DNA from 2 places in the Exiguobacterium sp. SH31 genome. Region 2 is predicted to be linked to the other one. Evidence: riboswitches for the same ligand, from Rfam matches in the RefSeq annotation. Region 2 holds a riboswitch; the other holds the start of a gene.

What was found. A riboswitch is a leader RNA that binds a small molecule or an ion and turns the genes downstream of it on or off. The one in region 2 is predicted to bind FMN.
Region 1: another riboswitch for FMN. It lies ahead of A6395_RS03580 (ECF transporter S component); the one in region 2 lies ahead of ribD (bifunctional diaminohydroxyphosphoribosylaminopyrimidine deaminase/5-amino-6-(5-phosphoribosylamino)uracil reductase RibD).

What each region holds. Positions count from the first base shown of each region.
Region 1 is NZ_LYTG01000024.1:20,075-23,423, forward strand. Features, by position in the region: gene A6395_RS03565 (NAD(P)/FAD-dependent oxidoreductase) at 1-206, shown strand, start outside; gene A6395_RS03570 (Rossmann-fold NAD(P)-binding domain-containing protein) at 245-1,099, opposite strand; gene A6395_RS03575 (HesB/IscA family protein) at 1,209-1,565, opposite strand; FMN riboswitch at 1,663-1,804, shown strand; gene A6395_RS03580 (ECF transporter S component) at 1,965-2,552, shown strand; gene A6395_RS03585 (NupC/NupG family nucleoside CNT transporter) at 2,664-3,349, opposite strand, start outside.
Region 2 is NZ_LYTG01000029.1:127,979-131,327, forward strand. Features, by position in the region: gene ribE (riboflavin synthase) at 1-550, opposite strand, end outside; gene ribD (bifunctional diaminohydroxyphosphoribosylaminopyrimidine deaminase/5-amino-6-(5-phosphoribosylamino)uracil reductase RibD) at 531-1,613, opposite strand; FMN riboswitch at 1,764-1,906, opposite strand; gene A6395_RS04730 (undecaprenyl-diphosphate phosphatase) at 1,998-2,810, opposite strand; gene A6395_RS04735 (homing endonuclease associated repeat-containing protein) at 3,261-3,349, shown strand, end outside.

The DNA of each region.
Region 1 (3,349 bases), on a different contig from region 2:
AAAACACGATCCGTGTCGACTCACGAATGGAGACCACAGTCGCAGGCATCTTCGCTTGCGGTGACATCGCCACGTATGAAGGCAAAGTGAAATTGATCGCGACCGGCTTCGGTGAAGCACCGATCGCCGTCAACCAAGTGAAGCAGCTCGTCGACCCGACAGCGCGTCACCCACAACATTCAACCTCGGTATTTGCCGGGAAATAAAGACTGGCCTCTCATCTGCGAGATGAGAGGCCGTTTTTTCATTTGCGGATCGTCTGAATGATGACACGGTCGATCCAATCATCGAGTTGCGTGAACACGAAGCCAGCTTTTTTCGCCTCGGCGTTCGACATGTAGTAGTCGACGTCCGTATCGTACGGGGACGACTCCCCATCCTTGATGATTTGGACCGGTTTCCCGACGTGCTGCCCGATTCGTTCCATGAGCGCACCTAGCGAGATGAGGCCGTCGCTCGCGGCGTTGAACGGCCCCCTCACATCGGCACGGCCGACCCATTCCAAGAAAGCTGCCGCCTCGAAACTCGAGATGAATCCCATCAACGCCTCCGGGTGATGTAATACGATCGGTTCTTCGTTCCGAACCGCGTCGACATAAAATTTTAACCGGTCGGTGTAATCATCCGGCCCTAGGACGATCGGCAAACGCACCGTCGTGACCGGGAACGAGGCCCGATGGAAGAAGTACGATTCGGCCTCTCGTTTCCCTTGTCCGTAATCGTGTTCCGCGTCGAGGTGATATTCATGATGGAGCGGATTGAAGTCACTCTCTTTTAAAGCTGCCTCTGGAGCATAGACGGACATCGTCGACGTGAGCACATATTTCCCGACCCGGTCCATGAAGGCATCTGTCGCGATCTTCGCCTGATACGGATTGAAACAAATATTGTCGTAGACGAGGTCATACTCGTTGCGTGCGAGGTCTTTCATCGTCGCGACCGACTGACGGTCGCCTTTAATGGAGCGGATGCCTTCCGCTTCCGGCACTTGCAGCTGTCCGCGTGTGACAATCGTCACGTCGTCCCCGGCTTCAGCGAGCCGCAGTGCGAGCCGTTTCCCAAAGTAACGTGAGCCACCAAAAATCAACACTTTCCTCATCACTCCTACCCCCTTCTCATCCTTCTTCCACCAATATTCCCGTTCATTTCCTCTCATTAACATACTCACCAAAAAAGGTTGCCGAACATGTCGGCAACCCGTCTATCATTTAGCAATCCCCGGGCGTGCCGGCGTTCGCCGCCGTCCGGAAACTCGAGCCGCAACCGCACGTCGCGATCGCATTCGGATTTTTGATCGTGAAGCCGCCACCGAGCATCGACTGCTTATAGTCGATTTCGAGCCCGTCGACGACACCGTGATCAGCTTCGGCGACGATGACGCGGACGTCATGATGGTCGAACTGAACATCCTTGTCCGTCTTGTCTTCATCGAACCCCATCCCGTAGGATAGGCCGGTACACCCACCACCTTGGACTTTAATGCGTAAGAACTGGGCTTCAGGGCGTTCGGTCTGTTTCATCATATCGATGACTTGTAGTGCGGCTGGTTCTGTCAAATGAATCATCTGAACTCCTCCTCATTTATCTTCACTTCAAGTCAACTGACTTGTGATTTTGTGAAATATCTTGTATAACTAAACTGTAACAAAAAAAATTAAATCGTTCCATCTTCGGGGCAGGGTGAAATTCCCGACCGGCGGTATTGAAGACAAGATCTTCTCAGCCCGTGAGCGAGCAAGGCGTTGCTTGCTGATTTCGTGAGATTCGAAAGCCGACAGTAAAGTCTGGATGGGAGAAGATGGCGGCATCCGACCGATATTCGGATGTTTTCTTTGGCGTGGGCATTCCTACGTGAGAAAACATCTATTTCGTATGCGCGTAAACTCTCCCGATTGTATGATGCAATCGGGTTTTTCTATGCGACGGGTGCCATTCATCAAGGAGCGACAAAAGGAGAGATTTTGATGAAAACAACGCGCAACAAACGATTGACAACACTGGTGACGCTATCGATGCTCGGGGCAATTTCATTCGTCCTCATGCTCTTTAACTTCCCGCTGCCTTTCCTGCCACCCTTCCTAAAAGTGGATTTCAGTGACATCCCAGCGCTCGTCGCCGGAATCGTCTTCTCGCCACTAGCAGGCGTCGTGGTCGTCGCTCTAAAAAACGTCCTCTACTATGTCTTTAACGGTGGCGGCGTTCCGGTCGGTGAAGTCGCGAACTTCTTTGCAGGTGTCGCATTCATGTATCCGGTCGCTTGGTTCTACCATAAACGTAAAACGAATAAAGCGCTCGCTTCAGGCCTCGTGGCAGGTACGATCACGATGGCGCTCAGCTTGGCGATTTTGAACTACCTACTCATCTTACCAGCTTACGCGTTCTTCTTCGGAATGGCCGAGATGGCCGATCCGGCAGTCAAGACGAACCTCGTCCTGTACGGTATCTTACCGTTCAACTTGATTAAGGCATTATTGATCACCGCCTTGTTCGTCCCGCTCTTCCTGAAGTTGAAGCCGTGGATCGAACGTCAACAAATGCAACTGCAAGCTTAATACACAAGCACCCAAAGGAACTTCTCCCTTGGGTGCTTTTTTCGATGCGGATAGTTAAATGAACGAACAAGAGCACCCACCGCAGTGAGCGCTCTTGTTTGTGAATAACGATTAGAGAAGAAGACCAGCGAGAGTCGCTGACATCAAGTTCGCAAGCGTACCTGCGAGAATCGCGAGGACACCCATACGTGCGATGTCGTTACGACGGTTCGGAGCCATACCACCAAGACCACCGAGAAGGATAGCGAGTGATGAGATGTTGGCGAATCCACAGAGTGCGAACGCGATCATCGCTTCTGTACGAGCTGACAAATCACCTGAACCGATGATCGGTGCGAACTCAGAGAAGGCAACGAATTCGTTCAAGACGAGTTTTTGTCCAAGGAAGCTACCGAATTGTACGGCATCTGCCCATGGCACACCGATGACGAACGCGAGCGGTGCAAACACATAACCGAGAATCAATTGAAGTGAGAGACCGTCAAAGCCGAACAAGCCACCGATTCCACCGAGGATCAAGTTGACGAGTGCGATCAATGAAACGAAGGCAAGAAGCATCGCACCGACATTCAATGCGAGGAACAAACCGTCTGACGCACCGCGAGCGGCCGCATCGACGAAGTTTGCTGCTTTATCTTCTTCATCTTCAGCAATTTCGATATCATCATCCGGAGTTTCTGTTTCAGGAACAATGATTTTTGCAAACATCAAACCGGCAGGCGCGGCCATGAAGCTCGCGGCGAGCAAGTACTCGAGCGGAACACCGAGTGCGGCATATCCAGCAAGTACCGAACCGG
Region 2 (3,349 bases):
TATCGCATTCCAAATTGACCTTATCCCCAGCCTGCTTCATCCCGAGCACCGTCTCACTGTACGTGTGCGGGATGAGCGACAGCGTGAAGCCGCGTTCAGTGACCTCATACACCGTCAAGCTCGTCCCGTCGACCGAGATCGAACCTTTAGGGACGATGAAACGGAGTAGCGACGGCTCGCAACTGATATCGATGTAGACCGCGTTCGCGAGCGGACGCTTCTTGACGATGCGCCCGACCCCGTCGACGTGTCCCGAGACGAAGTGACCGCCGAAGCGACCGTTCGCCGGCATCGCCCGCTCGAGGTTGACGTCCGTTCCAGGGCGGACCCCATCTAGACTGGACGCTTTGAGCGTCTCCGGCATGACGTCGACGGCAAAACTCGTTTGATCAAACGCCGTCACGGTCAGGCAAATCCCGTTCACCGAGATGCTATCGCCGAGCTTCACGTCTTCTAACACGATCTTGCCCGCGAGCGTGAGCCGTAGCGACGGCCCGTTCCGCTTCACGGCTTTCACACTGCCGATTTCTTCAACGATTCCCGTGAACATCGGACTCCCCCTTTCTCATGACGAGCTTGATGTCGGTACCGACCGTCTCGACCGAGCCGACCGCGAAGCGCTCGATCGCATCTAACGGTCCGGTTTGGCTCGAGCGATAGACGCCTCGGTTCCCACCGAACACGCGCGGTGACTGATACATGACCCATTCGTCGACGTATTGTCCGTCAAAGAGTGACGTCACGAGCGTCGGTCCCGCCTCGATGAGCAAACGGCCGACGCCGCGACCATGCAAGTCACGAAGGACGTTGTCGAGTGTCGAATAGTCGGCAAGCTCGATACCGTTTCGCGCGAGCTCGGTCCGTTTCACTTCATCATCAGACAGCGTATAGACGAGCACCGGCACATCTTTCGCGCTCCGGACGAGCTGACTCGAGAGCGGTAAGCGGAGCTCGCGGTCGAGGACGACCCGAAGCGGCTGACGTGTCGGCGTGTCGAGCCGGACGGTCAAGGCCGGGTCGTCGGCGAGCACGGTCCCGATTCCAGTCAAGACGGCATCGACCGTCGCCCGTAGTTCGTGGACATCACGTCTCGCTTCAGTCCCGGTCACCCACTGGCTCTCACCCGCCTCGAGCGCGACTTTCCCGTCTAGGCTCGTCGCCGTCTTCAATACGACGTACGGCCGTTTCGTCTCAAGCGAACGTAGGAACGCCGGATTGAGCGCACGGGCCTCGGCTTCGAGCAGACCGACTTCGACGTCGATCCCCGCCGCCTTCAACCGGGCGACACCTTTCCCTGCGACGAGCGGGTTCGGATCCTTCATCGCGATGACGGCGCGCTTGATGCCCGACTCGATTAGCAAGTCGGCACATGGCGGTGTCTTCCCGTAGTGCGAGCACGGCTCGAGCGTGACGTAAATCGTCGCACCGTATGCGGACGCACCGGCCATCCGAATGGCGTGCACTTCGGCGTGCGGTTCACCGGCCTTCAAGTGGGCACCGAATCCGACGATGCGACCGTCTTTGACGACGACGGCCCCGACGAGCGGGTTCACACCGGTCTGTCCGGCAGCGGACTTGGCCAATTGGATTGCTTGTTGCATGTACTGTTGCATCGTTCTCCCTCCTTGTTTCGTACAAACAAAAAGACCCTAAGGATGTCCTTAGGGTCTCGGCGGGAGGTCTCAGTCGTCATTTGGCAGGCCAAATAAGCGTTTTCTTTACAGAAAAACGTACGACGAAGCACAGGTCACGAGGACCTGTCTTTTTTCCTTCTCCCATCCAGACTATACTGTCGGCTCTAGAGTCACACTAGATCCACCGTTCGCACACGTGCGCCCGGGTCACGGACTTAGGGCTCGCGCCCATCACCGCCGGTTGGGAATTGCACCCGACCCCGAAGGAATATTTGTTTGTACGCATTTACTTTAGCGCAAAAAAGAATCGAAGGCAAAAATAAAAGTGCAAAAAAGCGCCACTCCGATGAGCAGCGCTTCCAATCAAGCCAAGAACAAGACGACGAGCAAACCGACGATCCAGCAATAGAACGAGAAGTACTTGAGCTCACCCTTCGCCATGATGTGCTGGAACCATTTGAGCGAGATGGCCGTCAGCGCGTACGAGGCGATGAACGCCAAGACGAGCGGACCGAACAGATCACGCGTCGCCGGGTCGGTGAAGAGTGCCGGCCCGTCCAAGATCATCGTCCCGAGACTGACCGGGATGAACAAGAAGAACGAGAACCGGAGCGCCGACTCTTGTTTAATGCCGAGTAACATCGCCATGACGATCGTGGCACCCGAGCGGCTGATCCCTGGGATGAGCGCGACCGCTTGGGCGAGACCGATCAAGATGGCGTCACGTAACGTGATGCCACCGTCGCCTTTATTCCCGCGCATGTTGCGGATGAACCAAAGTGCGACCCCGGTCAAGATTAACGTATAGCCGACCGTCGCGACGCCGCTGAGCGTCTCACCGATCCAATCACCGAATAACACGCCGAGCACGCCGGCCGGTACGGTCGCGACGAGCAAGAGACCGATGAACTTGACGTCGATCATCGTATCCTCGCTGCGGTCTTTCTTAAATAAGAACGTCCACAGACTGACGACGAGGCGGACGACATCTTGGCGATAAATCGTCAAGACGGCGAGGAGCGACGCAAAGTTGACGAAAATCTCGAACGACAGCCCAGGTAATTCGATGTTGAACAGCTCTTGGAAGATGACCAAGTGACCGCTCGACGAGATCGGGATCGGCTCCGTAAACCCTTGGACGAGACCAAGCAGCAAGTAAAATAACCATATTGTCATATCATAATATCCTCTTTTCTCAAATTCGCTCAATGCGGCTATTTTAGCAGAATCACAGTTTCATTGACCACCCTTAAAAAAAATTCGTATATTTTGAAAACTTTTATTGATTAGTCTGAAAATTAAATTTATTATAGAGGAGTACTCAACTGGACAACGGTGATGACCCCATTGTCCAGCTGGGTACATTTTTGTATGGAATTCATATAATTTACCAAATATAAAACTTTTTGTTTACAAATGAACCCATATAATATTAAATTTGTAATATACCTATTACCTTTTTTTTCAATCTCTCATCCGACTTTAGACCTATCACGTCCCATTTTTAACATAAAAAACTTACAAAAGCGCTTATAAATCGTAAAAACTATCCGATAGTATGATTGTAGAAGCACTTTCGTCATCATTGTCGGTTCAGATATGAGTCCATGGAAGGAGGAACCATCATTGAGTCAAACGCTATCCACTAGTACTCATCACTTATCAACCGAACAGCAACGCATGATTCACTGTATTCGTTTGCTCGGGGATTTATT